Linked DNA regions of Anaerobacillus alkaliphilus. Each later gene encodes a partner of the first gene's protein in a complex. Links are inferred from orthologs where the notes say so. Each region holds a gene or a part of one and is shown on either strand. Other genes may lie near its edges.

Region 1 (16,411 bases):
TATTCAAAAACACAAAGTGACGATGTTTCCTGGCGCGCCAACTATGTACATCGGCTTAATTAACGATCCTGATATTGAGAAGTATGACCTTTCATCAATTGAAGTATGTATTAGTGGTTCATCGGCACTTCCTGTTGAAGTTCAACAGCGATTTGAGCAGTTGACAGGAGGAAAGCTGTCAGAAGGATTTGGGTTGACAGAGGCGGCTCCAGTTACCCATTTTAACGAAATGTGGGGAAGACGCCCAAGTGGTAGTATAGGTTTTCCTTGGCCAGATACAGATGCAATTATATTAAATGCCGAAACGGGTGAAGAAGCTACACCAGGGCAAATCGGTGAGCTATTGATTAAGGGACCGCAAGTCATGAAAGGTTATTGGAATCGACCAGAAGACACCTATGCAACTCTTAGAGATGGCTGGTTGTACACCGGAGACATGGCCTATATGGATGAAGATGGCTACTTCTATATTGTTGACCGTAAAAAGGACATGATTATTGCTGGTGGCTTTAATATTTATCCACGGGAAATTGAAGAAGTATTATTTGAACATGAGAGCATTCAAGAAGCTGTTATTGTCGGAGTGCCGGATCCATATCGTGGTGAGACTGTTAAAGCTTATATTGTTTTAAAGGAAAATCATCATGTGACTGAGAAGGAGTTAAACACTTACTGCCGAAAGCACTTATCAGCTTATAAAGTACCACGCCTTTATGAATTTAGAGATGAATTACCGAAAACAATGGTAGGGAAAGTGCTACGACGAGCTTTATTAGAAGAAGAACAGAAAAAGCTTGAAGCAAAGAAAAATCAACAAAAAAGTAGCTAACATAAAAGACAAAAAGGTTCTCTTACTACCTAGTGAGAGAACCTTTTTGTAATATTGCTGTCGTTTCTTCACTTATTCCATAACATCATCAACAATTGGCTCATCGGTAATATAATCTGCTCCGTAATGCTTTAATGTTGAGGTGATTTGTTCATAATGCTGTTTAGATTGAGCTTCAATTGTAAAGACAACAGCCCCGCCTTGGACGTGTTTCTCTATTTCTTCAGCCTCATACTTATTAATTCCCATATCCATAAACCCGCCGATAAGACTGCCAGTTGTTGCACCTGCTAAAGCACCATAGATTGGTCCTGCAGCAAGTAAGATACCTAAGCCTGGGAAAGCCAGTAAACTTAAGCCGGTTAACGCACCACCAATTCCACCAAGAGCCCCGCCAATTAAAATACCGTTTAGTGGTGTATCACTACTCATGTCATCACCTTCTGCTCTTGTAGGATCTTGACGATGAATAAAAGAAATGTCATCTCTGGGTACGAAGTTTAATAAAGCATGAAATGCTTCTTCAGCATTATGTAAATGATAAAACGTTGCGATAATATGAGGTCTACCCATCATTCCACCTCCTTACTTTAAGTTTCTTTATTACAAGGTTGAAATATATTCCTTTACAGCTTTTATTTGCTCAGTATTTAACCCCAAACTTGGCAAAGATGGCATAGTGCCGATACCGTTCAATAATATTTTTTGAAGTTCTTCCTCATTGTAGCGTTCTGTAATACCTTGCATCCCTGGTCCAATTTTATATTCATCAGTAACACTGTGACAGCCGAAACAGCTTTGAGAGAAAATGGTTTCCCCATCTGCAGCTACTTCTGCTACCTGATTTAGGGGGACTGCCATGATTAAATAGCCAAAGGCCCAGATGGCTAACAAACAATAGGTAACAACAAGGAAGCGAGGGACTTTAGCATTGCCCATTCGAATGTCTTCAGCCATATCTTCTACTTGGGGAGTAGGTGGTTCATCCATAGGAGCGCCATGTTCTGTTTTTGGGTGTTGTTCTTCAGAAGTGTGAGAACGATCATCGTTGCCTTTATTATTGTCCAAACCTCTACACCTCACTTTCTAATCAATAAAATTTTAATTACTAACTGGCCTACCTTCCGTTTGTGGAGAAGGCTTTAAGCTCATTAAATAAGCAATTAAATCTTCCAGGTCCTGTTCACTTAAATAATTGTAGCTAGGCATTATACTTCCAGGTAATATTTTTTGAGGATTGAGTAAGTGTTCACGATGCCAGTCAGCATTCCAGCGATTTCCGACCCACATTAAGTCAGCTCCTGTCCGTTTTGAACCGAGCATTGCCGGAGCTTCATAATAATAATCAGCTGGTTGAGAAATTGGTCCAAGTGTACTATCTGCTAGAACGGGTCTAACGAACATGGTATGACAAACATGACAACCTTCACGGATGTAAACCTCCCTACCACGGTACTCGGCTGAATCATGTGCAAAGTTACGTAATTCAGCATTTTCATTTGGTACCTGCATCTGGTCATCATAGAATGGTAAATACGCAGTGCCAAAAACTCCTATTAAAAATAAAATAGTTGCGCCAATAATATAAGTTAACATTGATCTTTCATTCGCAAAACTTCCCATTTCTCCTTCACCCCCACTATTAGAATGTAGAATGTAGAATGTAGAATGCAAAATTTAGAATTATTTAGGAGCTACTTCAAAGCTACATTAATTTCAATTCATAATTCATAATTCATAATTCATAATTCAAAATTCATAATTCAAAATTCATAATTCAAAATTCATAATTCTCAATTGTCTTATCAAGCTGTACTTTCATTCGTGTTTTGAGTTTTCTTCGAAAGGCGGATTGTCTTATAGAGATTAATGATAAAGAAAATTTGTGCGACAAACATTAATACACCACCAACTGCCCTAATCCAAAAGAAGGGTTGCATCGCTATTAGCATCTCAACAAATCGAAGTCCATATTGTGCACCTTCAATCCATGCAAATCCCTCAAAAACGCCAGCTGTCCAAGTACTAAACGTAAATAATAACAAGCCAATTGTTGACATCCAAAAATGGGTTTCCATTAATTTTTCAGAATAGATATTTTGATATGTTATTTTTGGAAGGACATAATACATCATCGCGAATGCAACGTAACTAAACGCACCAAAGACCGGTAGATGAGCATGACCAGGAACCCAATCAGTGAATTTTACAATTGAACTAGGTCCTTGAAGTGACTGGAAAGGACCTTGTAAACAGGTTATTAGATAAAAAATCGACCCCGAGACTAGAAACTTTAAAGGTGTATTGTGAGCGACAACATGCCATTTTCCTTTCATCGTTCCGAACACATTGGCAAGTACAGCCCATACGGGAATGATAAGAAGTACTGAAGGGATGATACCAGCTTTCATTAACCACATTGGGATAGGACCATTTTGTAGATGGTGAGGCCCATTCCATACATAGAAAGTCGCGATTGTCCAAAATCCGATTAATGATAAACGATGACTATAAAGTGGGTTTTTCGATAAGTATGGTAGTAAGTAATAAATTAAACCAACACCTACAGTTGTAAACCAGAGTCCGATGACATTGTGACCATAAAACCAAAAAATTAAGAATTGTGGAACACCTGACAGTAATTTATATGGCAGGTTACCAATGATATAAAGTCCAGGTAACCAAATCAGGGAACCCATGAAATACCACAGACTAACATAAAGTTGTTTTTCATTACGTTGGGCAATTGTAGTAAAACATATAAATGCCAATGTAATTATTCCTAAAACAACAACGACATCAAGCCATAACGGCCATTCGCCATATTCTGTAGTTGTTGTATAACCTAAAGTTAAGGCAATCGAACCAGCAACGATAACAAAGTTCCAAATATACGCGAGGGAAACAGCCATCTTTGGAAAAGCTAGTTGATTCCGACAGAGTTTAGGGATAACATAAAATAAAGCACCTATGTTTGCCATAGTGAGCCAACCAAACAGCAACATATTAGTATGGACTGGGCGGATTCTCCCAAATTGAAGGTAAACCTGTAGTGGACCCCATACTAAAAAATTTGGCCAAATAAATTTTAGTGACAATATTAGACCGTAAAGCATACCGACTACAAGCCATATCAGTGACGAGTAGAAAAATATCTTTGTAGGTCGGTACATATCATTAGAGGTTTGTGTGGTCATCAGTTACATCCCTTTCAAAATTGTGTTAATACAAGTAATAAATAACGAATAACCTTACTATTTCCAATTGCAATTTCCTTATTCTCCAAAAATTTCATATTTGAGTTTCTTATAATGAGAAGAGGATTGACATTCATACAATCATAGACTAAAATAAAAAATATGAATGAATAGTCATTCATTATATCATGGTGAAAGGGGAAAACCGAGTGGCTAAGCGAAGAGGCCAAAAATATGAACAGATCATCGAAGCTGCTGTAAAGGTTATCGCCCAAAATGGCTATCATCACTCACAAGTCTCTAAAATTGCAAAAGAAGCAGGGGTAGCTGACGGAACGATCTATCTTTACTTTAAAAATAAAGAAGACATCCTTGTTTCTCTCTTTCAAGAGAAGATGGGGAGATTTATTCAAAAGATTGAAGATGAACTAGCAGGAGAAACGTCAATTGAGGAGAAATTATTATTATTAATAAGTATGCATCTTCAACAATTAGAAGATAACCATGCATTAGCAATTGTAACTCAGTTAGAACTACGACAATCCAACATAGAATTACGTAATCGTATTAATGAGGTGTTGAAAGGTTACTTAAAACTGATTGATACGGTCATTTTACTTGGTATTAAGGAAGGAATTTTTTCGGAAGAACTAGATGTCCGAATTGCTAGGCAAATGGTCTTCGGTACAATTGATGAGGTTGTCACAAACTGGGTCATGAAAGAACATAGATACAGTTTAGTGGCTCTTGCACCATCGGTTCACAAAATGCTATTAAAGGCTTTAAGTAAATGAGTCAATGCTAGTTCGGTAGTGCTTTAATTGAGGTTTATCGTCAAGAGTTTGAGTGTAAGCTTCTTGCTTACGACTCGACTCTGCCTTAAATTCTCAAAAATTTTTACAAATAATTTTCTTAATATTCAATTTTGCTGGAATATGTGGAATAATTATTTAGTAACGTACTACATGAACTTAGAGATTAATAGAATTAAGCATTGAGTAAATCAAAGGAGTGAGTGAGGTTGTCTACGTACCAATTTTTCCTTGTTAAACAGGAAGGGCGGATTGCAACAATTACGATTAATCATCCCCCTGCGAACGCCTTATCGTCTCCATTGCTTCGTGAATTATCTACAGTCTTGGATCAACTTGAGAATGATGATGAAGTAAAAGTAATCGTTCTACATGGACAAGGTAGATTTTTTGCAGCGGGTGCCGATATTAAAGAATTTACTACCGTAGAAACAGGAGCTGATTTTGCTCATTTAGCACAATATGGTCAAAAGTTATTTGATCGCATTGAACAGTTCAAAAAACCTATCATTGCTGCTATTCATGGAGCTGCATTAGGTGGTGGTCTTGAGTTAGCTATGGCTTGTCACATCAGACTTGTTTCAGAATCAACAAAATTGGGCTTACCAGAACTACAGCTTGGGCTAATTCCAGGCTTTGCGGGTAGTCAGAGGTTACCCCGCTATGTAGGTGTTGCCAAAGCAGCAGAAATGATGTTAACAAGTGAACCGATCTCTGGTAAAGAGGCTGTAACCCTTGGTTTAGCAAACCATGCATATAATGAAGAGGAATTAATGGAAAAAGCATATGAGTTAGCAAATAAACTTGTTAAAAAGAGTGCTGTTTCTATGAGACTAGCTCTTGAATTGCTAACATATGTAAACCATCATAATTACGAAGAAGGGGTTAAAAAGGAAGCTGAATTATTTGGCATCGCTTTTGACTCTGAGGATGGTAAAGAAGGTATTAAAGCCTTTATTGAAAAAAGGGCACCTCAGTTTAAAGACAACTAGAGAACATAATAATTTCACAAAAAACGATTATTTTAAAAACACTTGTCCATAACTTAAGGGAGGTTAAAGGAATGAATATTTTTGTAATAATGAAGAGAACCTTCGATACAGAAGAAAAGATTACAGTAAGCAACGGCTCTATAAATGAGGATGGTGCAGAATTTATCATCAATCCTTACGATGAATACGCAATTGAGGAAGCATTAGTTCTTCGTGAAAAACATGGCGGTGAAGTAACAGTGATCTCATTTGGTGAAGAAGATGCTGAAAAAGAACTTCGTACTGCATTAGCAATGGGTGCTGACAAAGCAATTCTTGTTGATAGCGAAGAGGTAGAGGCAAAAGATCAATTCACGACCGCGAAAGTTTTAGCTACTGTGTTAAAAGATAAAGAGTTTGATATTATCTTAGGTGGTAATGTAGCTGTTGATGGTGGATCAGGTCAAGTAGGTCCAAGAATTGCAGAAGAGTTAAACATCGCTCACATTACATCAATCACGAAAATTGACATTGATGGAACTGTAGCTACAATCGAACGAGATGTTGAAGGAGATAAAGAAGTTGTTGAAGTTTCCTTACCAATTCTTGTAACTGCTCAACAAGGCTTAAATGAGCCAAGATACCCTTCACTTCCAGGAATTATGAAAGCGAAGAAAAAGCCGCTAGAGCGTCTTGAATTAGATGATCTTGATCTTGAAGAAGAAGATGTAGAAGCAAAAACCAAAACAGTAGAAATCTTTCTACCGCCTTCGAAAGCAGCTGGTAAAGTTCTAACTGGTGATATTGCAGCTCAAGCAAAAGAACTTGTTTCATTATTAAAGACAGAAGCAAAAGTAATTTAACTGGAGGGGATTTATAAATGGCTAGAAAAGTATTAGTTCTTGCTGATGTACGTGATAATTCATTTCGTAACGTTTCCTTTGAAGCAATTGCTGCAGGTAAAAAAGTAGCAAATGGTGGAGAGGTTGTAAGTGTAGTATTAGGTGAAAATGTAAGCGGTTTAACTTCAGAGCTATTTTATTACGGTGCGGACAGAGTGATTACAGTTGAGAATAGTAGTTTAAAAGAGTATACACCAGATGCATACTCTCAAGCTTTATTACAAGTAATTGATGCTGAAACTCCTGATGCAGTATTTATGGGTCATACAGCTGTAGGGAAAGATCTTGCACCACGTATCGCAATGAAAAAACAATCGGGATTAATTTCTGATGCAATTGAATTAGAAGCTGTTGGAGAAGAAGTAATCTTTACTCGTCCAATATATTCAGGGAAAGCATTCGAGAAAAAAGTTGTGACAGATGGAATGATCTTAGCTACAATTCGTCCGAATAACATTCCTCCTTTAGATAAGGATGAGTCAAGAACTGGCGAAGTAAAGGCTCTTGATGTAGAAATTAAAGATCTTCGTACTATTATTAAAGAAGTTGTTCGCAAAAGCACAGGTGGAGTTGATTTATCAGAAGCAAAAATTATTGTTTCTGGTGGTCGCGGTGTGAAAAGTGAGGAAGGCTTTAAAAAGCTCTATGAATTAGCAGATGTTCTGGGAGCAGCAGTTGGTGCATCACGTGGAGCTTGTGACGCTGACTATTGTGACTATGCGCTACAAATTGGTCAGACAGGTAAAGTTGTAACTCCAGACCTTTATATTGCATTAGGTATTTCTGGAGCAATCCAACACGTAGCTGGAATGTCTAACTCAAAATGTATCGTTGCAGTAAATAAAGATCCTGAGGCTTCTATTTTCAGCATTGCTGATTACGGAATTGTCGGAGACCTATTTGAAGTGTTACCACTTTTAATTGAAGAATTCAAGAAAGAAGTAGTAAGCTCATAACAAACGAAGCGAGCCCATTGGGCTCGCTTATAATATTTACGAAAATACGTGGATATAATTCCTTAAGTAAGGGAAATTTCATAGTGTAAGCAATTTTGTAGCTAGCTTTGTTAAAAAGATGTTATAATACGCTATGAGGTAAAAAGATGGATTTTAGGGAGGATTTAACAATGGCAATTGTAAACGTGACGGATCAAACCTTTACTAGTGAAACAAGTGAAGGAGTAGTTTTAGTAGACTTTTGGGCACCATGGTGTGGACCTTGCAAAATGATTGCACCGGTACTAGAAGAACTTGACGCTGAACTAGGCGATAAAGCTAAAATTGTAAAAATTGATGTTGATGAAAATCAAGAAACAGCTGGTAAATTTGGAGTCATGAGTATTCCAACATTATTAGTAATTAAAGACGGTGAGGTTGTTGATCAAGTTGTTGGTTTCCAACCAAAAGAAGCTTTAGCTGAATTATTAAATAAACACGTTTAGTACGAAAGCCACTTTTAAAGTGGCTTTTTTGTGTGTAAAAAATATCTTCTACATTTTACATTCTACATTTCACAGACAATTATGTTATAGTTACTCTCATATAAATATCATCGATAAGTAGGTGATTAAAATGGAGAAACTTAAGGAAAAACTTGCAATATTGCCAGATCAACCTGGTTGTTACTTGATGAAAGATCGACAAGGAACAATTATTTACGTTGGTAAGGCAAAAATATTGAAAAATAGAGTTAGGTCTTATTTTACTGGTTCTCATGATGGAAAAACGCAGTTGTTAGTAAGTGAGATAGAAGATTTTGAATATATTATCACGTCATCGAACCTTGAAGCATTAATCTTGGAACATAATTTAATTAAGAAGTATGATCCGAAATATAATGTGATGTTAAAGGATGACAAAAGTTACCCATATTTGAAAATTACTGCTGAAGAACATCCTAGGTTAATTACAACTAGAAATGTAAAGAAGGATAAAGGAAAGTATTTTGGTCCTTACCCTAATGCTGGGGCAGCTAGTGAGACGAAAAAACTTCTTGATCGTCTATATCCATTAAGAAAATGTAGCACCATACCCGATAGAGTATGCCTATATTATCATATTAACCAATGCCTAGGACCATGCATTCAAGAAGTGAGCGAAGCTACAAATCGTGAAATGGTTGAGGAGATCTCTCGTTTCTTGAACGGTGGTCATAAAGAAATTAAAAAAGATTTGTTTGCTAAAATGGAAAAGGCTGCTGAAGCATTAGAGTTCGAACGAGCAAAGGAATACCGTGACCAAATTCAACACATTGAGGCAGTGATGGAAAAGCAGAGGATAACAATTGCTGATGATGTTGATCGGGACGTTTTTGGCTTTGCTTACGATAAAGGCTGGATGTGTGTACAGGTCTTTTTTGTTCGTCAGGGAAAGCTAATAGAACGTGATGTTTCGCTGTTTCCAGTTTATCAAGAGCCTGATGATGAATTTTTAACATTCCTAGGACAATTCTATAGTCAAAAAGAGCACATTAAGCCCAAGGAAATATTCCTACCAAAATCAATTGATAAAGAGCTAGCTAGTGATTTTATCCAAGTTCGAACCGTTCATCCTCAAAAAGGACCCAAGAAGGACTTAATTGAACTGGCAGGTAAAAACGCAGAAGCGGCTTTAAAAGAAAAGTTCGCTTTAATTGAACGTGACGAAGCAAAAACGGTTAGGGCTATTGAAAACTTAGGGATTGCTTTAAATATTCATTCACCCCATCTAATTGAAGCCTTTGATAATTCGAACATTCAAGGTGTAGATCCAGTTTCCGCTATGGTCTCGTTTGTTGATGGAAAACCAAATCGTAAAGGATATCGAAAATATAAAGTGAAAACAGTAACAGGCCCGGATGACTATGAATCAATGAGAGAGGTTGTTAGAAGACGTTATTTAAGACAACTTAAAGAAAACCAACCATTACCTGACCTAATTGTGATTGATGGAGGTAAGGGACAAATTTCAGCTGCTCAAAGTGTTATTGAAGACGAGTTAGGTTTATCAATTCCCGTATGTGGTTTGGCAAAAGATGATAAACACCGAACGTCACAATTATTAATGGGTGATCCACCTGAAATAATCCCATTAAAAAGAGATAGTCAGGAGTTTTATTTGTTGCAACGGATCCAAGATGAAGTTCACCGTTTTGCAATTACATTTCATCGTCAAATTCGTAGCAAAACTTTGTTTACATCTGTTCTTGATGATATTGATGGAGTAGGAGAGAAACGGAAACGTACATTGTTAAAACATTTTGGATCAGTTAAGAAAATGAAAGAAGCCGAGTTAGAAGATTTTCGTAGCATAGGAATACCAGAAAAAGTAGCATTGGCTCTAATGGAAAAACTAAAAGAGTAAGATGGAGAGTTTTTCTTTCTCTCCCACATTTACAATTACTTTTTTTTCTGATAAACTACTTCTTAATTGAATATCCAATACTTCAAATGTTGAAGTGGTGGTAGAGGTGCAAAAACCAAGAGTAAATTATCGTAGGATGATGAGGTCCAGTAATGATAATTAAAAGGGGAATTTGCCGAAGTGTAACACTCGCTCACGAGTTTTATGCTGGACCTGCATTGAAGAAATGTAGGGCTGTCACACAGTCACCCCAATGATTGTGTGGAGAACTATCTCACGTGTACGGGAACATTATTTTTCGTTTCTATTGTTTTAACACATTAAAAAGTTAAAGCATCAGTGAGGGTTTTCTTCTTACTGATGCTTTTTTATATGGAAAAACTACTGAGATAGAATTGGGGAAAATATAGAAATTGAAAGGATGTTACGTATGGGGTTAGTGGTGCAAAAATTCGGTGGAACTTCAGTTGGAAGTGTAGAAAGAATCAAACATGTTGCAGGTAGAGTGATAGAAACGGTTGAAAACGGTGATCAGGTTGTCGTAGTTGTCTCTGCGATGGGTAAGTCAACTGATGAGTTAGTAAAATTGGCTAACGATATAACGGATAAGCCTAGTAAAAGAGAGATGGATATGCTACTTAGTACTGGTGAGCAAGTGACTATATCGTTATTATCAATGGCATTACAGGCGAGAGGTTATGAGGCAGTTTCATTAACTGGCTGGCAGGCAGGGATTATCACAGAAGCTTGCCATAGCAATGCTCGTATTACGAAGTTTGAGGAAGAAACAATTAAACAACATTTGGGTGCAGGGAAAATCGTTATTGTTGCTGGTTTCCAAGGTGTAACTGTAGATGATGAAATTACTACTTTAGGAAGAGGAGGATCAGATACGACAGCAGTTGCTCTCGCAGCTGGCTTACATGCTGATCGTTGTGATATCTTTACTGATGTAACAGGCGTATTTACAACAGACCCAAGAGTAGTAAAAAATGCTCGGAAATTAAGCTCAATTTCCTATGATGAAATGTTAGAATTAGCAAACCTTGGTGCAGGAGTATTACATCCTCGTGCTGTTGAGTTTGCAAAAAATTATCAGGTAAAATTAACGGTTCGTTCTAGTATGGTTGAAGAAGAAGGCACAATGATTGAGGAGGAAGTAACAGTGGAAGAGAATTTAGTTGTACGTGGTCTAGCTTTTGAAAGTAATGTGGCTAAAATATCAGTTTGTGGCATGCCAAACCAAATTGAAGGACTATCAAATTTATTTACAACACTAGCTGCAAACAATGTGAATGTGGATATTATTATCCAAAATGTCATCGCAAGTGAGAATACAAATATTTCCTTTTCAGTTCTTTCTGAGAAGTTAACTGAAACGTTAGAAGTACTTGAGCAAAATCGTGAAACATTAAAATTTCAAGAAATCTTGCACGAAACAGGACTAGCCAAAGTATCAATAGTAGGTTCAGGAATGATCTCTAATCCAGGTGTGGCTGGTCAAATGTTTAAAGCTCTTTCAGAAAAAGGGATTTTAATAAAAATGGTTAGTACATCAGAAATTAAAGTTTCTACGGTTGTAGACCAAAAAGATATGGTGTTGGCTGTCGAGACACTTCATGAAGAATTTCAATTAGATAAAGTTAAGGTTACTGTTTAGTATTACTGAGAAAACGAGCAGCATCTTGATGCTGCTCGTTTTTTACACGCTTTCATCGTACACATCCCATTTAACGTGAAAAATCAGCGTTGGATGCCCTTTTTTTTGTACTTCGTTTGTTTCTGTCATATACCCGACAATACGTTGAATTTGCTCAGCTAGAAAACCAGCTTCTAGAGGTCGATGTATTTGTTTTTTTTGCCCAAATAAGCTAGACGTTAACTCAAAGGTTAATTCTGATTTTTTTTCTTTTAACAGTGTTAACTCTCCCCAACCTGCTCGTTGGAAGAAACCAATAATTTCTTCAATGGAGTTAACCGGATATTTTCTTGCAAGTGATTTCCCCGACCAATATAAAATAATATTATGCTCTTTTCCAAGAAGATCTGGTAGAACATCTTCTCTTAATAAATCGTAGCCAAACAAAGGAATTTGCAGTTCTGTTTCATCTATGGTTGTTGTCTTTTTTTGACCAAAGATCATCATCCGTCCCCCAATTTTTTTGTGTAAGTCATGTAGAATTTTAGTATGGCTCTAAGTTCAAACTTATAAATCATTGATTTCTACAATTAACTTTTACTCTATAAAGTATTATACTTCTTTTATTGTGAATTCACTATATGCTATTTCTAAATCTGTGGTATACTAAGTCCCGAACAAAATTCGGAGGTAAAGATGATGAATTTATCTAAAGGTAAGTTTTTAACCCCGTTTCGCATTATTATTATCTCATATATTGTAGCAATGTTTTTATTTAGTTTGTTGCTATATTTACCCATTTCAAGCTTACCTGGTGTAAACGTGACATATCCGGAAGCCTTGTTTACTTCCGTTAGTGCAGTAAGTGTAACTGGACTAACAGTTGTGAATGTTTCCGAAACGTTCAGCTACATAGGTATTATTTTTTTGGCAATAGCTATTCAATTAGGCGGAATTGGAATTATGACCTTAGGGACATTTGTTTGGATGATCTTTGGTAGAAAAATCATTCTTTCTCAAAGAATGCTTATCATGGTTGACCAAAATCAAAATAATTTCTCGGGTCTTGTGAACTTAATGCGTGGGATACTAGTTGTTGCGTTAGCGATTGAATTAATTGGTGCACTTATTTTAGGAACATACTTTTTAAATCATTTCGATACAGTTGGTGAAGCATATTACCAAGGAGCTTTTGCATCCCTAAGTGCTTTTACAAACGCAGGTTTTGACGTTACTGGCCAATCATTAATTCCTTTTGCAAATGATTATTTTGTCCAACTCGTTACTGTTTTGTTGATTTTTGCTGGAGCAATTGGCTTCCCGGTGTTAATGGAGTTAAAGCAGTATTTCTCTAAAGAACACCCGAATTTCAAATTTAGCTTATTCACCAAGATTACTACAGCCACATATTTCATTGTGTTTTTCTTTGGTTTTATCTCCATTTGGGCGTTAGAGTATGGGCACTATTATGTAGGACTAGAGTGGCATCAGCAATTATTTCATTCTTTATTTAATTCAGCTACCGCAAGAAGTGGTGGGTTGGCGATCATGGACGTTTCAGATTTAAGTCTGGCAACACTACTCTTACTTTCAGGTCTTATGATTATTGGTGCGAGTCCATCAAGTGTAGGTGGTGGAATTAGAACCACTACTTTAGCGGTAATGTTCTTAACTATTCGGAGCTTTGCGTTAGGAAAAAGCGATGTGAAGGTGTTTGGTCGTGAAATTCATCAAGAAGATCGACAGAAAGCATTTATTGTCCTATCTGTATTTATTGTGATGTTATTTACAGCGATTATTTTAATTGCTGCTTTTGAAAATAGTAGTGAATTTGCATTAATGGCCATTATATTTGAAGCAAGTTCTGCGTTCGGAACATGTGGTCTCTCTATGGGGATAACACCATACTTAAGCTTACCAAGTCAAATGGTGTTGATGGTACTTATGTTCATTGGTCGTGTCGGTTTGGTTGCCTTCTTGTTCTCTGTACGTAAAAAAGAGACAAAAAGCTATTACAAGTATCCGACAGAACGCATTATTATTGGGTAAAGGAACTGTTCATGAATAAGTTCATGAACAGTTTTTTTTTTTTTTAAAATTAGGAAAATGGAACAATTATTACTAATTGCTCAATAATAGGAAAAAAATCTAGTGAACTTTTAAAAAGTGGTTTTAATGCAATAATTACTCTTGTTTGAAAATTAAGACTTTTTCAAACAAAATTGGCAATTCAAACAATTTGTTAGGAAATAAAGTAAGGAGAAATTCTTACTGTACCAACAATTCTAGCAGGTTTTACTAGGGATTATTTGTTGATTAAACGCTTTCATTAAACAGAATTTTACAAACTGTAAAGTGTATCCGTTTTCTTGACCTAACAGATAGATGAGAGTAAAATAAAAATGTCACATTATATTCAAAGATAGTGTTTTTAATCTTGTTGACAATCCCAAAAAACTATTATCCTAGTGTTTATTCTAGAAATTATGGGGGGATGCGTTCCTAATTATTGTTAAATGTTAAACAAAAAGATTTTTTAGAAAATCAATACTTTAGTTATTCTACTGAAGTATAAAGCTTTCCCAATTGAAAAGCTGAGGTTTTATTACCTTACAAAACTACTATTAACAGGGGGAAACAAAGAATGGCCGGTAATCGAGAATTTTTCTTTCGTAAGTTGCACTCTTTATTAGGAGTTATACCAGTAGGACTTTTTCTAATTGTTCATTTAGCGGTTAACTATTTTGCAACGTATGGAGCAGATACTTACAACCAAGCAGTAAAATTCATGGAAGGTTTACCACTTAGACTTGCTATGGAAATTTTTATCATCTATTTACCAATTTTATTCCATGCTATTTATGGGCTTTACATTGCATTCCAAGCAAAACATAACACGAGTGCATATGGTTACTTCCGTAACTGGATGTTCAGACTTCAACGTTCGACTGGTGTATTCACGGTAATCTTTATCGCTTGGCATGTATGGGAAACAAGAATTGCTGCGGCACTAGGACAACCAGTAAACTTTGATATGATGGTTAACATTGTTGCTAATCCTTACGTTCTAGCATTCTATATTGTTGGTATAGTTGCAGCTACTTTCCACTTCGCAAACGGACTTTGGTCGTTTTTTGTAACTTGGGGAATCACTATTACTCCTCGATCACAACTAATTTCAACGTATGCTACGCTAGGAGTTTTCGCAGTGTTGACGTTTATGGGTGTTCGATCAATCTTAGCATTTATCTAGGCAAAAAATTAAGGAGTGGTCATGATGAGTAAAGGAAATATTGTAATTGTTGGTGGTGGCTTAGCTGGACTAATGGCTACTATTAAAGCTGCAGAAGCTGGTATGCATGTAGATTTATTTTCTGTAGTTCCTGTAAAACGTTCTCACTCTGTATGTGCCCAAGGCGGCATTAACGGAGCTGTAAATACAAAAGGTGAGGGAGACTCGCCGTATGAGCATTTTGATGACACTGTATACGGTGGAGATTTCCTTGCAAACCAACCACCAGTAAAAGCTATGTGTGAAGCTGCACCTGGTATCATTCACTTAATGGACCGTATGGGTGTAATGTTTAACCGCACACCAGAAGGTTTACTAGACTTCCGCCGTTTTGGTGGAACACAACACTCGCGTACAGCTTTTGCTGGTGCTACTACTGGTCAGCAGTTATTATATGCTTTGGACGAGCAAGTTCGTCGTCATGAAGTTAGAGGTTTAGTTAAGAAGTATGAAGGCTGGGAGTTCTTGTCAGCAATTATTGATGATGAGGGTACATGTCGTGGAATTGTAGCTCAGCATTTGGCAACTTCTGAAGTTGTGCATTATAAAGCAGATGCAGTAATCATCGCAACTGGTGGCCCAGGAATTATTTTTGGAAAATCAACGAACTCAATGATTAACACTGGATTTGCTGCAGCTAAGTTATATGAGCAAGGCGTTTATTATGCAAATGGAGAATTTATTCAAATTCACCCAACTGCGATTCCAGGAGATGATAAACTTCGATTAATGAGTGAATCAGCTCGTGGTGAGGGCGGGCGTGTTTGGACTTATAAAGATGGGAAGCCTTGGTACTTCTTAGAAGAGAAATATCCTGCTTATGGAAACTTAGTTCCACGTGATATTGCTACAAGAGAAATTTTCGATGTTTGTGTAAATCAAAAACTTGGCGTTAACGGCGAGAACATGGTTTACTTAGATCTTTCTCATAAAGATCCGAAAGAACTTGATATTAAACTTGGTGGTATCATGGAAATTTATGAAAAGTTCATGGGGGATGATCCTCGTAAACTTCCAATGAAAATTTTCCCTGGAGTTCATTACTCAATGGGTGGAGTTTGGGTAGATTATAACCAAATGACAAATATCCCTGGATTATTTGCAGCAGGTGAAGTTGATTATTCTCAGCATGGTGCAAACCGTTTAGGTGCTAACTCTCTACTTTCAGCTATCTATGGTGGTATGGTTGCAGGACCTAAGGCTGTTCAATATATTAGTGGATTAGAAAAGTCTGCTGATGATTTATCATCTACTCTATTTGATAATCATGTGAAAGAACAACAAGAAAAGTTTGACTCTATCTTAAAAATGGATGGAAAAGAAAATGCATATTCTCTTCATAAAGAGTTGGGAGAATGGATGACTGATAACGTTACAGTTGTTCGTGAAAATAAAAAATTACTTCAAACAGATGAGAAAATTGTTGAG
Region 2 (16,360 bases), 140 kb from region 1 along the record:
GCAATTTCCTCTGTACACGGTGAACGTAAATCTTCTTTAATATACTCTAGACTATCTTCATCTAGGGTAGCTGCCACCTTACTTAAGACCTCATCTCGATATAATTCAACTTCAACTTTTGGATCTATCCTACTTACAGAAAGATTTTCAAGCAATCTTTCATCGTGAATAATATTTGATAAATGTGCTGCAGGATCAGTAGTAGTCAAATGAACTTTATGACCTTCTTGAACTAATCCAATAGCTACTGCCACTGCCATCGTTGTTTTTCCAACCCCCCCTTTCCCCATTGTCATAATGACTCCATTATTTTTTTGAGAAATGGAACTAACCAACGTATTTAAAGAGGCAATCTCCTTTGCTGTATGAGAACTATTCAAAGGAACTGAGGCTAGTTCTATCGGTTCAAAAAAGCTTTTTAAGGCCTTTAATCCAGTTAAATTATAAGGTACAAGTGGTAGATAATAGCTTTGTAACTTAGATAGAAAATCTGGTTGCTGTTCTAGTGCATGCTGTTGTCGTTTCTCTAATTCCTTGGCAATCGTATCATCTGTCTTAGTTGCTTTGAAGAGACCATTCAAGATTAGTACTTGATTTGTTATACCAATATCACTAAGTTCCATTGAAGCCCGGTTTGCTTCACGTAGTGAAGAAGGCTCTGGCCTAGAAACGAGAACTAATGTCGTTTCTTCACTGTCAGAAAGTGCATGGACAGTAGTAGCATACAATTCTTTCTTTGCCGCTAGTCCTGATAAAGGTCCTAAGCAGGAAGCACCAGTCGTATTATCTTCTAAAAATGAAGACCAGGCTGTAGGTAGTTGTAACAATCGCAGAGTATGACCAGTAGGAGCAGTGTCAAAAATAATCTGATCAAATTGCTTCGTTACCTCTTGGTTCGCAAGTAAGTTTGTAAATTCATCAAAGGCTGCAATTTCAACTGTACAAGCACCAGATAATTGTTCTTCCATATTGTCTATAGCTGCCTTAGGAAGTTTACCTCGATATGGCCCTATTAAACTCTCGCGGTAATTTCTAGCTGCTTCCTCAGGATCCAGATTAGACGCAAATAAGTTTGGTACGTCCTTAATCGCTGTCGGTAAGTTCGATAATGCCTGTCCAAAAACGTCTTCAAGGTTGGAAGCAGGGTCTGTGCTTACAATTAGGACTCGACTTCCAGCTTTGGCTAAAGCTAGTGCTGTAGCGCATGCTGTTGAAGTTTTTCCGACGCCACCCTTCCCGGTAAAGAAAATATGTCTTGTTGTCGGAAGTTTATTTGGGTGAAATAGTTCCATTATGTACCATATCCTTTCTTTGGTGTGAGAGATGAGATGTAAAATGTAGAGATATCATTGCCACATTTTACATCTGATAGCATTCTTAATTCGTTTTAAAATCTAATGTTAACTTTGGTGCTTTTACTTCTAATTCACTAACTTCGATATTTAACCAAGAAGCTAATTCCGTTTTTGTTGGGTAGTTATGAGTTTTTTTAATCTTCCCATCAACGACTGTTGCAGGTAGTGCATCAACGCCTTCAGCTTCCATTAAAAGACCGATTTCACTGTTTAATACATATGGCTCCGCATTTTGAGCTAAATTATGTCTAATTACGTCATAGCCTTTATTTTGAAGTGTTGCAACATCTCTAGCTATTCTTGTTAACTCAGGATCCACTTCAGGACCACATACTCCTGTCGGGCAACAAAGGGCTGGATCAAAAATTTCAATTTTTTTCGTCATATCAGTTCCTCCTAATGATCTTTCGTCTAGTATTACCTCAAAAACATTTATGCTTTACATTAGTGTAACATAATCTACATTGACATATAAGTATATAATTATATAATATGAGTGAGAGTGAAAGGGGAGAAATAATGGAAAAGATCCAGATAGATAAAATGGCCATAGTTCTTAAGCTTTTGGGAGATAAAACTAGGTTAACAATTATCTTACTATTAAAAGAAAGTGATTGTTGTGTATGTGAGTTTGTTGAACTGTTTGATATGAGTCAGCCTTCCATTAGTCAACATGTCCGCAAACTAAAAGATGCAAATTTAATAACAGAAACCAGAAAAGGACAGTGGATTTTTTATTCGTTAAACAAAAACTCTGAATTCTATGAAACAATCCTATCAATAACCGAACATTTACCTGCGCAAGAAGAAAAGATTATTCAATTAGAAAAACTGGGTAAAAAGATTAGCTGTGATTAACAAAGGAGAGTGAGAAAGAAAATGAGTAGTGAAGCTAAAGAGAAAAAGGGAATAGGCTTTTTTGAACGCTACTTAACTGTTTGGGTAGCTATTTGTATCATAATGGGTCTTGCGATAGGGCAATGGTTACCAGCAGTACCAGAAACGTTAGCAAAATTTGAATATGCACAAGTATCGATACCAGTTGCTATCTTGATCTGGTTAATGATTTATCCAATGATGGCACAAATTGATTTTACTAGTATCGTCAATGCTGGAAAAAAGCCAAAGGGATTAGTTATTACACTTGTTGTGAACTGGTTAATTAAACCGTTTACGATGTTTTTCTTGTCTTGGATATTTTTTAAAGTCATATTTTCACCATTTATTTCAGGTGATTTAGCGACTGAATATATTGCAGGTGCGGTACTACTAGGAGCAGCACCATGTACGGCTATGGTATTCGTTTGGAGCTACTTAACAAGAGGAGATGCAAGCTATACTCTTATCCAAGTCTCTGTAAATGATTTAATTTTAATCTTTGCCTATGGACCGATCGTTATGTTTTTGCTTCGAATAAATAATGTCATTGTCCCTTATGAAACAGTGATTTTGTCTGTGGTGTTATTTATTGTTATTCCACTTGTTGCAGGATATTTATCAAGAGTTGTCTTAATTAAAAATAAAGGTAAAGAATGGTTCGAACAAGTATATTTAAAGCGCGCTGGTAAATTTACGATGGTTGGATTACTTCTAACCTTAATTATTATCTTCTCTTTCCAAGGGGATGTGATCTTAAGTAACCCGTTTCATATAGGACTAATTGCAATCCCATTAATCATACAAACATTTCTAATCTTTGTAATCGCCTATTTCTGGGCAAGGAGATGGAGACTTCAACATAATGTTGCTGCACCTGCAGCGATGATTGGAACGAGTAATTTCTTTGAACTAGCTGTTGCTGTTTCAATTGCATTGTTTGGTTTAAACTCAGGTGCAACATTAGTAACTGTTGTGGGTGTATTAGTAGAAGTGCCATTAATGCTTTATTTAGTAAAGATTGCAAACAATACACGACATTGGTTTCCAGAACCAAAAGTAGCCAAATAATAGTCGTTATTGATATAAAAACCTTAAAGGAGAATTATAATGTCTAAGAAAGTTATTTATTTTTTATGTACTGGCAACTCTTGCCGTAGTCAAATGGCCGAAGGGTTTGGTCATCATTATTTAGGTGATGAATGGGAAGTCTATTCAGCTGGAATTGAAGCTCACGGTGTAAATCCTAACGCGGTAAAAGCAATGAAAGAAATTGATATCGATATTACTAACCAAACATCGGATACGATCGACCCAGAAATATTAGCTAAAGCTGATCTTGTTGTAACGCTTTGTGGGCATGCCAATGATGTTTGTCCGGCAACGCCTAAAAATAAAGAGCGCGTTCATTGGGGCTTTGATGACCCAGCAAAAGCTGAAGGGACAGATGAAGAAAAATGGGCATTCTTCCAACGAGTCCGTGGCGAAATCGGTGATCGTATTAAAACATTTAAGGAAACTGGAAAATAAGATGTTGGAAAAGAGGTGCTAAGTTAATTAGGCACCTTTTATTTCGTGGGTAAGATAATTTAGCTGACAAGTGAGACTTAATATTTTGATCGTTGTATCCTCCTGATCTTAATAAATGCATTAGGAACATCCCTGATAACTAATCCTTCTAAAATATAGAAAGTGTACGCATTTACTTCCTTCTCGGTTACCGCATTCTCCTACAAACTGGAAAATAGGCGCATTAAGAAAGTTCTTGCTTACCGAATTCTCCTACAAACTGGAAAATAGGCGCATTAAGAACGTTCTTGCATACCAAATTATCCTATAAACTGGAAAACAGGCGCATTAAGAACGTTCTTGCTTACCGAATTATCCTATAAACTGGAAAACAGGCGCATTAAGAACGTTTTTGGTTACCGAATTCTCCCATAAATTGGAAAATAGGCGCATTAAGAACGTTTTTGGTTAGTAAATTCTCCTACAAACTGGAAAACAGGCGCATTAAGAACGTTCTTGGTTACCAAATTCTCCTACAAACTGGAAAACAGGCGCATTAAGAACGTTCTCGTTTACCAAATTCTCCTACAAACTGGAAAACAGACGCACTAAGAGCATACATTCTTGCTTACTTTGTATATCCGTATAAAAACATCCTGTCACTTGTGAAAGTGCGATCAAATAGGAAACTATTGACAAATCACTGCTATTTTCGTAAAATTCAGATAGACAGTAGACTGACTAGTCGGTCTACTTGTAGTACATAAAATTTGTGAGTCACTTTTCCGTTATACCAATTTGGTAAGATGAGGTGAAATGAATGTTTAAAAAAGTATTAATTGCTAATCGTGGTGAAATCGCAGTAAGGATTATTCGAGCATGTCAGGAACTTGGAATTTCAACAGTAGCTGTTTATTCTCAAGCAGACAAAGAGGCGCTCCATGTTCAATTAGCTGATGAAGCTTATTGTATCGGACCTTACCTATCGAAAGAAAGTTATTTAAAGCAAGTAAATCTGTTGAGTGTAGCAACAATTACTGGCGTTGATGCGATCCATCCTGGCTATGGTTTTTTAGCTGAGAACGCTGAATTTGCAGAGCTATGTGGAGAATCAAATATTACGTTTATTGGTCCTTCGCCAATGGCCATTCAGAAAATGGGTGCTAAGGCAGTTGCTAGAGACACGATGAAAGCAGCAGGAGTACCGATTGTTCCAGGTACTGACGGGATCATTAACGATGTAGAACAAGCACTTATTACTGCGCGTGAAATTGGGTTTCCAGTGATCATTAAAGCTACAGCAGGGGGCGGCGGTAAGGGGATGCGTGTTGCGCAAACTGAAGCCGAACTTCAAAAAGCAGTGACAATGGCCCAACAAGAAGCAGAAACGGCTTTTGGAAACGCAGGCGTGTACTTAGAGAAATATATTGAAGAACCTAGACACATAGAGATACAAGTGTTAGGAGACACATACGGCAACGTCATTCACCTAGGTGAGCGTGATTGTTCGATCCAAAGAAGACATCAAAAATTAATTGAAGAAGCTCCTTCGCCAGCTTTAGATGAAGAATTACGTTCAAAAATGGGTGAAGCAGCTTTAAAGGCAGCAAATGCTGTTCAATACACAGGTGCTGGCACAGTCGAATTTTTATTAGATAAACATAGAAATTTTTATTTTATGGAAATGAATACTAGAATTCAAGTAGAGCATCCAGTAACAGAAATGGTCACAGGTGTTGATTTGATAAAAGAGCAACTTTTGGTTGCAGCAGGTTATCCTCTATCAATCTCACAGGAGGATATCGTTATTAATGGTTGGTCAATTGAATGCCGAATTAACGCTGAAAATCCTGCGAAAAATTTTATGCCATCTCCAGGAAAAATTGAAACGTATCTACCACCAGGCGGGTTTGGTGTTCGAGTTGATAGTGCGGTGTACCAGGGGTATAGTATTCCACCATATTATGACTCAATGGTTGCGAAACTAATTGTTCACGGAAAAACTAGGGAAGAAGCTATTGCAAGAATGAAGCGGGCTTTAAATGAGTTTGTTATTGCTGGTGTAGATACGACAATACCGTTTCATATTGCTCTTCTTGAACATGAAGACTTTATCAACGGGAACTTTAATACGAAATTTCTAGAACTTAACAAAATTATGTAAGAGATAGGCCCAAAGGATGGAGGCGATGTTTTGTGAAGGATAAACCTACAAAGGAGAAAATAACAGAAGTAGCACTCCAACTTTTTGAGCAGAATGGTTATCATGCAGTTACTGTAGATAAAATTGTTACATTAAGTGGAACGAGTAAAGGGACTTTCTATCATTACTTTAAATCAAAAGATGAACTTCTTTATAGCGTGCACGATTATTTTATCACTTATGTTCTTGATAAAGCCACCGAAGCATATGAAAAATGGCAGACTCCTACTGAAAGGCTTAACGCCATTATTAAATCTTTTGTGATGATGTTTGATATGTATCGGCCGCACGTTACGGTGTTTTATCAAGAGAATCTATACTTGGCACCAGAGTATTTTTATGAGATTAAGAAAAAACGCGATCAGTATAAAGAGATGATGTTCAAAGTTGTTCAAGAAGGAATTGATATAGGAGAATTCAGGCGCGAACTACCTGTTCCTATAACATCCATGGCAATTTTCGGAATGATCAATTGGACGTATAAATGGTATAAAGAGGATGGGAAAAATTCGATTTCAGAGATTGCTAACATCTATGCAAATTTTGTTCTTCATTCGATCTTAACAAACGAAGCATTAAAAAAATATGAAAGTTTAACAACCTTAGGAGGAAAAAATGATGTATAAAATTAATGATTTAAGAGAATTGATCCGTGCTGTTGACCGCTCTAACATAGATGAGTTAATCGTAAAGGGCGAGAATAATGAAAAAGTTGTTATCCGTAAAAAAAGTGCGGTTACCCATACAATAACCGGACAAATGGAAGCGTTGCCACAAAGATATGAAGTGTCAAATACTCAGCCTAACCCTGCTACTCCAGTTGCACCAACACAAGAGGTAAAAGAAGTTGTTCCAGCTCCTTCAGCAGCACCAATTGAAGAAAATCTTCACAAAATCACATCACCAATGGTAGGGACATTTTATGCAGCACCGTCGCCTGAAGCAGCACCTTACGTAAAAAAGGGTGATCAAGTAAAAAATGACACAGTTGTCTGTATTGTTGAAGCAATGAAACTAATGAACGAGCTTGAAGCAGAAGTAAGTGGGGAAATAGTAGAAGTATTAGTAGAAAATGGCCAACTAGTCGAATACGGTCAACCACTTTTCCTTGTTAGAGTGTAACCTTTATGTAAGCTCTTGATCAATATTACTCTAGAGGAGGTCGACAAAACGAATGGATATGTTTGATAAAATAGAAGAAATGGAAGAACGGCGTTGGAAAGTTAAAAATGGTGGTGGTGAAGCTAGAATTGAAGCTCAGCACAATCGTGGGAAATTGACTGCGAGGGAACGAATTGATCTTCTAGTGGATGAAGACACCTTTGTTGAAATAAATCCTTTTATTGAAAATCGTGGTTTGGCACTTGCATCTGGGAGTTCAGAGGCCCCAGGTGAAGGAGTAGTTACTGGTTATGGAAAAATTGATGGTCGTTTAGTTTTTATCTTTTCACAAGACTTTACCGTTTTTGGTGGAGCGCTTGGTGAAATGCATGCCACAAAGATCGCAAAAATTATGGACTTTGCAGCTGAAAATGGAGCACCAATCATCGGATTAAATGACTCTGGTGGTGCCAGAATTCAAGAAGGTGTTCTTTCTTTAGATGGTTATGGACATATTTTTTATAGAAATTCAATTTATTCAGGAGTAATTCCACAGATTTCCGTCATTATGGGACCTTGTGCAGGTGGAGCGGTCTACTCGCCTGCGATTACAGATTTTGTTTTTATGGTAGAAAAGACGAGTCAGATGTTTATCACTGGACCAAAAGTAATTAAAAGCGTGACTGGGGCTGATATTGCAACGGAAGATTTAGGTGGAGCAAAAGTACATTCTTCATTAAGTGGAAATGCTCACTTCACAGCAGCTACTGAAGAAGAGGTTCTAAAAGAAGTACGGAAATTAATTAACTTTTTGCCACAAAACAATCAAGAAAAAACACCAACAAAGCCACCTATGATTGAAAAATCAAGAAATGAGCGCATTGATGAACTGATTGACTTAGTACCTATCGATGGAACGAAGGTGTATGACGTACGCAAAGTCATTATGGCGATCATTGACGATGAAAATTTTATGGAGGTTCAACCATCTTTTGCGAAAAATATTGTGGTCGGTTTTGCTAGGATTAATGGCGAGTCAGTGGGGATTGTAGCAAATCAACCAAAGTTTATGGCTGGCGGACTAGATATCGATTCCTCTGATAAGTGTTCAAGATTTATTCGCTTTTGTGATTGTTTTAATATCCCTATTATCACCTTTGAAGATGTGAGTGGGTTTATCCCAGGGATAAAACAGGAACATGGCGGAATTATACGCCATGGTGCCAAGATTTTATATGCTTATTCTGAAGCGACTGTACCGAAAATAACGGTTATTCTTAGAAAGGCCTTCGGTGGTGCTTATGTTGCTTTAAATAGTAAAGCAATCGGGGCTGATTTAGTGTTTGCATGGCCAAATGCTGAAGTAGCAGTGATGGGACCTGAAGGTGCAGCAAACATTATCTTTTCAAAGGAAATTTCAGAGAGTCCTAATCCTGAAGAAACTAGACAAGCAAAAATTCAGGAGTATCGCGAGAAATTTGCCAATCCATATGTTGCGGCTTCTAATGGGATGATTGATGATGTTATTGATCCACGTGATACAAGGAAGAGCCTAATTAATGCTCTTGAAATGTTAAAAAATAAAAAGAAGTCATTGCCGAAGAAAAAACACGGGAATATTCCATTGTAAAACTATGGAAGTCTAGAGTAATCAATACATCTCTACACTCAACACTTTAAAGGCAGGTGACTAATTAGATGTGTCCTAAAGAAAGTAAAGAAAATATTTTCCAATACATTTGTGATTATCCAATACCTACGTATGATGAGTGGAAGGTAGCTGTTGAAAAATCATTAAAAGGAGTTCCTTTTTCAAAACTATTAACAAGAACATACGAAGAGATAGTACTTGAACCAATGTACCAACAAAAAGATGTCGATCGTTTAGAATTTCTCTCAGCTCTACCGGGTCAATATCCGTTTGTCAGAGGCACAGGAATTGAAAACAATTGGCTGGTAGCTCAAGAAATGACCCACCCAGTACCTGAAAAACTAAACGAATGGTTAAAGGAAGATCTACAAAAAGGTGTTAATGCAATAAATCTAGTACTAAATAGTGACAGTAAGCAAGGGATGGTAAGCAAGACTTCTCGACGATCCGGTACCGCCATCTCTACTTTGTCTGATTTAGAAACAATTTTTAGTGATATAAAAGTTAATAGGTACCCCTTAGTCATACAATCTGGGGCAAATGCCAGCATCATAGGACTTATTGCGGCCTATTATGAAAAGCATAACTTACCATTAACCGATCTTAGAGGCTACATTGGGATGGACCCACTATCGATATTAGTTAGTGAAGGATCTTTACCAAATAGCATTGATCGTTATTTAGATCAAATGGCAGAAATTCTTAAGTGGAAGCTAGACAATAAATTAGATGTTAAGACAGTCTTTATTGATAGTAGTCCATACCATAATGGAGGAGCAAGCGCTGTTCAAGAGCTAGCCTTTATCATTGATACAGCTGTTTACTATATTCGGGGATTACAAGAACGAGGATTTTCAATTAATGAAATTGCTGGCTCATTCTGTTTCTCATTATCTATTGGCTCAAATCTATTTATGGAATTAGCGAAAATTCGTGCAGTGAGAATTCTTTGGGCAAACGTAATTGAAGCCTTCGGGGGAAATGAAGAAAGTCAAAAGCTTACAATTCACGCAAGAACCTCACAATGGACCAAAACCATTTATGATCCTTACGTGAATATGCTACGTGGAACTGTTGAAGCGTTCACCGCCGCTCTTGGGAGTGTCAATAGCTTACATGTTAGTCCCTTTGACGAAGCCTTTGCTTTACCAAATACTTTTTCTCGCAGAATTGCAAGGAATATTCAATTTATTATTCAAGAAGAAGCACATATATCCAAAACAATGGACCCAGCAGGTGGCTCTTGGTATGTAGAGCATTTAACTGAGGAAATAACAAATAAGAGCTGGGAGCTATTTCAACAAATAGAAGCCTTGGGTGGGATGTACAAGGCCTTAAATTTGGGAACTCCACAAAAACTTGTAAACGAAGTAGCAGCTAAGAAAAAGGCTGATATAGAAAAAAGGAAACTAGTCTTTGTTGGTGCAACTATGTATCCTAATAATCATGAATCATTTCCATTAGAGCATTATGAGGAAATGAAAAACGTTGTGGAGAAACAAAGTAAGCTCTCTAAACAGGAACAACCAGTAGATTTTTCGATTAAACCAGGGAATATCATGGTAGACGTTATTAAAGCCTGGAAGAACGGAGCATCACAAGAAACAATTATGAAAGACTTGGTGAAAGGAAGCACAACTTCAATAGAAAGAATTGAAGGCTTTCGAGCAACTGATGCTTTCGAGTTACTACGTTATGCAAGTGAAAAGAATAAGGCAACTGGTCAATCTGCGAGTGTTTTCTTAACAAGTATCGGGCCTTTGTCATCTCACAAACAACGATCTGATTTTATTACCAGCTTTTTTGAAACTGGTGGATTTGATGTCATAAAAAACAATGGTTTTACAGATGTTGAAGAGGCTATTAAACAGACAATAAGTACCGAAGCAACAATTGCAGTTCTATGTGGTAAAAATGAAGACTACCTTGATCAAGCGCTAGAAATCGTTGCAGCTGTTAAAGAGCAGCGACCTGATATGAAAATTTTTGTAGCTGGGAAACAGGAAGAGTTTCTAGAAAATCAGTTACTAGAGATAGGCCTTAATGGATTTATTCATATGGGAACGAATTGTTATCAATTATTAAAGCAACTACATGGAGAAGAGGAGGAAATGGTCAATGAGTAATCCAGATTTTACGAAACTAACGTTAAAAAAGGGTCCTACCGTTGAGCAACAAGCACCTTCGTTCTCCGATGAACATTCGTTTCGAACGTTAGAGCAAATAACTGTGAAACCTTTATACACAGGTGAAGATACAAAAGGGCTCGAACATCTTGACTATGTTTCAGGAATTGCGCCATATTTACGAGGACCTTATCCGGCAATGTATAAGACGAGACCGTGGACGGTAAGGCAGTATGCGGGTTTTTCTACGGCTGAAGAAAGTAATGCTTTTTATCGTCGTAATCTTGCTGCCGGACAAAAAGGACTTTCGATTGCTTTCGACTTAGCGACGCACAGAGGCTATGATTCAGACCATCCCCGCGTGATTGGTGATGTTGGGAAAGCCGGGGTTGCAGTAGATTCGATTTTAGATATGAAGATCTTATTTGATGGAATTCCTTTAGATAAAATGAGTGTCTCAATGACAATGAATGGTGCTGTATTACCAGTGCTGGCTTTTTATATTGTGGCTGCTGAAGAACAAGGAGTTAGCCAAGAGCAACTAACAGGAACGATTCAAAATGATATTTTGAAGGAATATATGGTACGAAATACGTATATTTATCCTCCTAAGCCATCAATGAAAGTAATTGCTGATATTTTTGAGTACACCTCTAAGCACATGCCGAAATTCAACAGTATTAGTATTTCCGGGTATCATATGCAAGAAGCCGGAGCAACTGCTGATATTGAACTAGGCTACACGTTAGCGGATGGCATTGAGTATATTCGAACAGGTATAGAAGCAGGGTTAGACGTCGATGCGTTTGCACCGCGATTATCATTTTTCTGGGCAATTGGTATGAACTATTTTATGGAAGTGGCCAAGATGCGTGCAGCTAGATTACTTTGGGCAAAGCTATTAAAACAATTTAACCCTAAAAACGAAAAATCACTAGCTTTGCGTACTCATTCTCAAACTTCTGGATGGAGCTTAACAGAGCAGGATCCTTTTAACAATGTTGCAAGAACATGTATTGAGGCATTAGCAGCTACGTTAGGCCATACTCAATCTTTACACACAAATGCTTTAGATGAGGCAATTGCTTTACCAACTGACTTCTCAGCAAGGATAGCTCGAAATACCCAGTTATTTTTGCAAGATGAAACAGGAATTTGTAATGTGTTAGATCCTTGGGGTGGCTCTTATTATGTAGAAACATTAACAAAAGAGTTGGCAGAAAAAGCCTGGGGTCACATTCAAGAGGTTGAGAAACTTGGAGGAATGGCAAAAGCAATTGAGACAGGGCTACCAAAAATGAGAATTGAAGAAGCCGCTGCGAGACGCCAAGCTCATATCGATTCGAAAAAAGAAACAATCATCGGTGTGAACAAATACCGGCTTGAACAAGAAGATCCTATCGAAATATTAAATATTGATAATTCGGCAGTTAGGGAAGCACAAATAAAACGACTCGAGTATTTAAGGAATAACCGTGATGAGCAGAAAGTTTCTGAAGCACTTCAAGCAATAACACGAGCCGCTGAGTCAGGTGATGGTAACCTATTAGCGCTTGCAATTGAAGCAGCTCGGGCTCGAGCAAGTTTAGGTGAAATATCTGATGCTTATGAGAAAGTTGTTGGGAGGCATAAAGCAGTGATTAGGTCGATTAGTGGAGTTTATCGTGCTGAGTTTGCCGAAGAAGAACAAATTAATAGCGTTAGACAGAAAGCCGATGAATTCTCTGAAAATGAAGGCAGAAGACCGAGGATTATGATTGCAAAACTTGGTCAAGATGGTCATGACCGAGGGGCAAAAGTAATTGCAACTGCGTTTGCTGATTTAGGCTTTGACGTAGACATTGGACCACTATTCCAAACGCCAGAAGAAGCAGCTATTCAGGCTGTCGAAAACGATGTTCATGTGATTGGCATGAGTTCGCTCGCTGCTGGTCATAAAACATTGCTTCCTGAGGTAGTGAAAGAATTAAAGAAGCTCGGGCGTGATGATATTTTAGTCATTATTGGTGGAGTAATTCCCCCACAGGATTATGACTATTTATTTGAACAAGGGGCAGCAGCCATTTTCGGACCTGGTACAGTTATTCCAGTTGCAGCTCTGAAAGTGTTAGAAAAAATTAACGAGCAACTTAATGAAGAATGAGGAATTCAGAATGTAGAATGTAGAATGTAGAATGTCTGAAAATCTACGTTCTACATTTGAAAGGAGATGGCTATGGACCGAAACGAGAAAGCTCCTAGACGAAAGAAACAATTAGATGTCAATGACTACGTAAATGGAGTTTTAGAAAATAATCGTGCTATTTTAGCCCAGACAATTACTCTTGTTGAAAGTAATGCTGAAAAGCACTTTGATCTCGCACAGGAAGTCATCACTAAATTGATACCTTATACTGGGAACTCTATCAGAATAGGTATCACTGGTGTTCCAGGGGCTGGAAAGAGTACATTAATTGAGGCATTTGGAACTTATTTGTGTAGTTTAGGACACAAGGTCGCCGTTCTAGCTGTTGATCCTAGTAGCCAAATATCGAAAGGAAGCATTCTAGGAGATAAAACTAGAATGGAACAGTTAGGAAGAAACAAACGAGCGTTTGTCAGGCCAACACCAGCTGGCGGTACTTTAGGTGGTGTCGCAAGGAAAAGTAGAGAAACAATGCTAGTCTGTGAAGCAGCTGGGTATGATGTCATCATCGTAGAAACAGTAGGTGTCGGTCAAAGTGAAACGACGGTTAGGTCAATGGTTGATTTATTCATTGTTTTAATGATTACTGGAGCTGGCGATGAGCTACAGGGAATGAAAAAAGGTGTCTTAGAATTAGCTGATGCTATTTTTATTAATAAAGCCGATGGTGATAACAAACTGAAAGCATTGGCTGCAAAAGAAGAATACAACCAGATCCTTCATTACATCCCACCAGCGACAAAGGGCTGGGAAACTAGAGCGTATACATGCTCTGCCATTACCGGAGAAGGGATAACTCAGCTTTGGGATCTTGTGGGAGACTATATTGCTCATACAAAAGAAACTAACGTGTACTTTGAGAGAAGAAAAGAGCAATTATTTTTATGGCTACAGGAAACATTGCAATCTCAACTATTACAACGATTTTATGAACACGCTAGTATAAAAGTAAATTTGCCAAAGTATAAACAAGAAATCGAAGAAGGGCAGATATCAGTTACCTTGGCAGCAAAAAAGCTGATAGAGCAATATGACCTTCTAAAATAAAATGGTGATATAGATAGTAACCAAACTATTTATGTCACTTTTTTTCTTTTTGTAAGCAAAAAGAATACAAGCAGGAAGCTAGATATGGTAGGATTTAATTAAACAATGCAACTAGGGGTTGAGACAATGGAAAGCTGTTCCAAATGTACAAAGGAGTTTTATATCCTTGATCAAGGTATAATTGAAATTCAATCAATAAATCAAGTTATTATGACATCTATTAAAGAACTTTTAACTAACATAGATATTTCGTATCATGGACAAGATTTTCATGTCCGTTTCCAGTATGAATCTATTGAACAGTTAATTTCAGTTTTAAAAGAAATTGACCATTCGTTTAATCAAGATACAAAAGGAAAGTTATATTGTATAACGAAACACATCCAAGCTAATGCTGAGCACTTTTCACCCAATACACCATTTCTTGAATTCTATCACAGAGCAAGTAATAGAGAATATTTAACGATCATTAACGAGCAACTTTTTACAAGTTTTCTACAACCAGTCGTTTCTTTGAAAAATTTAAACGTATATGGGTATGAGTTTTTATTAAGGCCATCAGGTGATATAAGCTTTAATCCTGGGGAATTATTTTCTTTCTCGAGGAAAGCTGGTTTGCAATCACTTTTAGATAGTCAGGCGAGAGTCTCTTCAATAAAAACTAGTGCACAACTTGTGGAAAACGGATTCAAAAGATTTATTAATTTCTTACCATCGTCGATCTATGACCCGAACCATTGCCTGAGAAGTACTTTTGCTGCGGTAGAAAAGTACGGTGTAGATGCAAATGATCTAATTTTTGAAGTAGTAGAGACGGAACGAATTGATGATATAAATCACCTGAAAAACATTTTTGATGTATACAAGAAACATGGAATAAAGGTAGCATTAGATGACTTAGGTTCTGGTTTTGCGACAATGGAAGTACTAAAGCAATTACAACCTAATTACGCAAAGCTCGATCGTTCAATTATTGATTATTGTGATCAAAACAAGGAGAAGCAAGAAACAATTGCAAAGATTGTTCAGATTGCCAATGAATATAATATTATCCTTCTTGCTGAGGGGGTAGAAAGAAAAGAGGAAGCTGAATTCTGTAAAACTATCGGGATCCCACTAGCACAAGGGTACTATTTTGCACCACCTTCATCTAAGCCGATAAGTTCCTTAACGAGTAGTGCTTTGTAAAATCTAGACGCAATCCCACTGATTCGTCCTCCGGTATATCTAGACATCTAAAGGTTTTCAAAAAAAAGGCTTTCCCTATAATTTATTGTAGGAGAGCCTTCTTTAACTATTTAAATTCAGTTTTAATGACCATGTGGATGAGGTGTAGGAGTTGGTTCAGCAAATTTGGAATAACTCTCGTCAATATAGTTTCTAATATCTACTAAAGATACTCCTTGTTCATGTAGTTTTTGCACATCCAGTGCAATTTCAATACAGATACCTCAGCCAGCGCCGTGATCATCATAAACTACTAAATCATCAGTACTTTCAGTGTTAGAGATAAAGCAATCTTTCACGTTATTATGATTAAAAGGATCAATATAACAATTACAATAACACGGAATATGTTCTAATATCCCTTCTTCAGCATCTACAGCATATTGATAGGCTGCCATAGCACCGGGATGTTTTGCATTATAAACGTAATCAGGAAAATTATAAGAATTTGCTTCTTCTGTTGAACTATTACACCCAGTTAATGCTAGAAGCAGAACTACAAACATGAAGAAGAACATCTTATTCAGTCTAATACCCATTTAACTCACCCTCTCTTCTTTGTCTTTCTCTATGCTTTTATTATACAATGTTTCGTTCGTTAAAAAAGTAGCAGTTATTACAAATTCATGATATCCACATAATTAACGTAAATTGTGGTAATTTGTGAGAAAATATGTTTTATAGAAATGCTAGATTTCATTTTTATTATAATGATAGTAAGCTAGATTTAGCTTGAAAAAAGATATAAGGGGGTACATAATGAGTCAATTAGAAATATTGCAATGGTTTACACAATTACAAAATCCATTTTTGACTGAAATTGCAAGAGTTTTAACATTCTTAGGGAATGAAGAGTTTTATTTTTTGATTTTACCGCTTGTGTATTGGTGTTTTTCTAAGACAACCGGTTTTAGGCTATTTTACATTTTTATTTTATCAATGTACGTAAACTCATTTTTAAAAATTCACTATGCAATCACTAGACCAATTGGAGCAGAAGGGGTAAACAATCTTTTTGTGAGTTCAGCTGAAGTAGGAAGTCATTATCCACATGATTCGTTTCCGAGCGGTCATGCTCAA

Evidence for each region.
Region 2: the proteins of trxA (region 1) and arsC are in contact, whole or in part, in an NMR structure (PDB 2IPA), measured with the Bacillus subtilis proteins. The link is inferred for Anaerobacillus alkaliphilus from one-to-one orthologs.

What each region holds. Positions count from the first base shown.
Region 1 is NZ_QOUX01000046.1:814,486-830,896, reverse strand. Bases 6,583-9,494 are described here. They hold trxA (thioredoxin), read left to right. Parts: upstream 6,583-7,837; coding sequence 7,838-8,152; downstream 8,153-9,494. Other genes in these bases: uvrC (excinuclease ABC subunit UvrC), read left to right, coding at 8,283-9,494; DS745_RS19225 (electron transfer flavoprotein subunit alpha/FixB family protein), read left to right, coding at 6,690-7,667; DS745_RS19230 (electron transfer flavoprotein subunit beta/FixA family protein), read left to right, coding at 6,583-6,672. Outside these bases: DS745_RS19265 (AMP-binding protein), read left to right, coding at 1-829; DS745_RS19260 (DUF1269 domain-containing protein), read right to left, coding at 902-1,402; DS745_RS19255 (cytochrome c), read right to left, coding at 1,433-1,897; DS745_RS19250 (cbb3-type cytochrome c oxidase subunit II), read right to left, coding at 1,931-2,452; DS745_RS19245 (cbb3-type cytochrome c oxidase subunit I), read right to left, coding at 2,635-4,002; DS745_RS19240 (TetR/AcrR family transcriptional regulator), read left to right, coding at 4,236-4,820; DS745_RS19235 (enoyl-CoA hydratase), read left to right, coding at 5,048-5,830; more of DS745_RS19230, read left to right, coding at 5,902-6,582; more of uvrC, read left to right, coding at 9,495-10,052; DS745_RS19210 (aspartate kinase), read left to right, coding at 10,483-11,712; DS745_RS19205 (YslB family protein), read right to left, coding at 11,755-12,195; DS745_RS19200 (TrkH family potassium uptake protein), read left to right, coding at 12,391-13,740; DS745_RS19195 (succinate dehydrogenase cytochrome b558 subunit), read left to right, coding at 14,336-14,944; sdhA (succinate dehydrogenase flavoprotein subunit), read left to right, coding at 14,969-16,411. UniProt on the Bacillus subtilis protein: Participates in various redox reactions through the reversible oxidation of its active center dithiol to a disulfide and catalyzes dithiol-disulfide exchange reactions.
Region 2 is NZ_QOUX01000046.1:672,695-689,054, reverse strand. What follows is about bases 2,191-5,051. They hold arsC (arsenate reductase (thioredoxin)), read left to right. Parts: upstream 2,191-3,341; coding sequence 3,342-3,761; downstream 3,762-5,051. Other genes in these bases: accC (acetyl-CoA carboxylase biotin carboxylase subunit), read left to right, coding at 4,561-5,051; arsB (ACR3 family arsenite efflux transporter), read left to right, coding at 2,235-3,302; DS745_RS18590 (ArsR/SmtB family transcription factor), read left to right, coding at 2,191-2,213. In the rest of the region: arsA (arsenical pump-driving ATPase), read right to left, coding at 1-1,295; arsenite efflux transporter metallochaperone ArsD, read right to left, coding at 1,378-1,740; more of DS745_RS18590, read left to right, coding at 1,875-2,190; more of accC, read left to right, coding at 5,052-5,904; DS745_RS18570 (TetR/AcrR family transcriptional regulator), read left to right, coding at 5,937-6,569; accB (acetyl-CoA carboxylase biotin carboxyl carrier protein), read left to right, coding at 6,562-7,065; DS745_RS18560 (acyl-CoA carboxylase subunit beta), read left to right, coding at 7,118-8,674; DS745_RS18555 (methylmalonyl-CoA mutase family protein), read left to right, coding at 8,743-10,821; scpA (methylmalonyl-CoA mutase), read left to right, coding at 10,814-12,964; methylmalonyl Co-A mutase-associated GTPase MeaB, read left to right, coding at 13,037-14,053; DS745_RS18540 (EAL domain-containing protein), read left to right, coding at 14,180-15,241; DS745_RS18525 (phosphatase PAP2 family protein), read left to right, coding at 16,040-16,360. UniProt on the Bacillus subtilis protein: Catalyzes the reduction of arsenate [As(V)] to arsenite [As(III)]. In vitro, can dephosphorylate para-nitrophenyl phosphate (pNPP).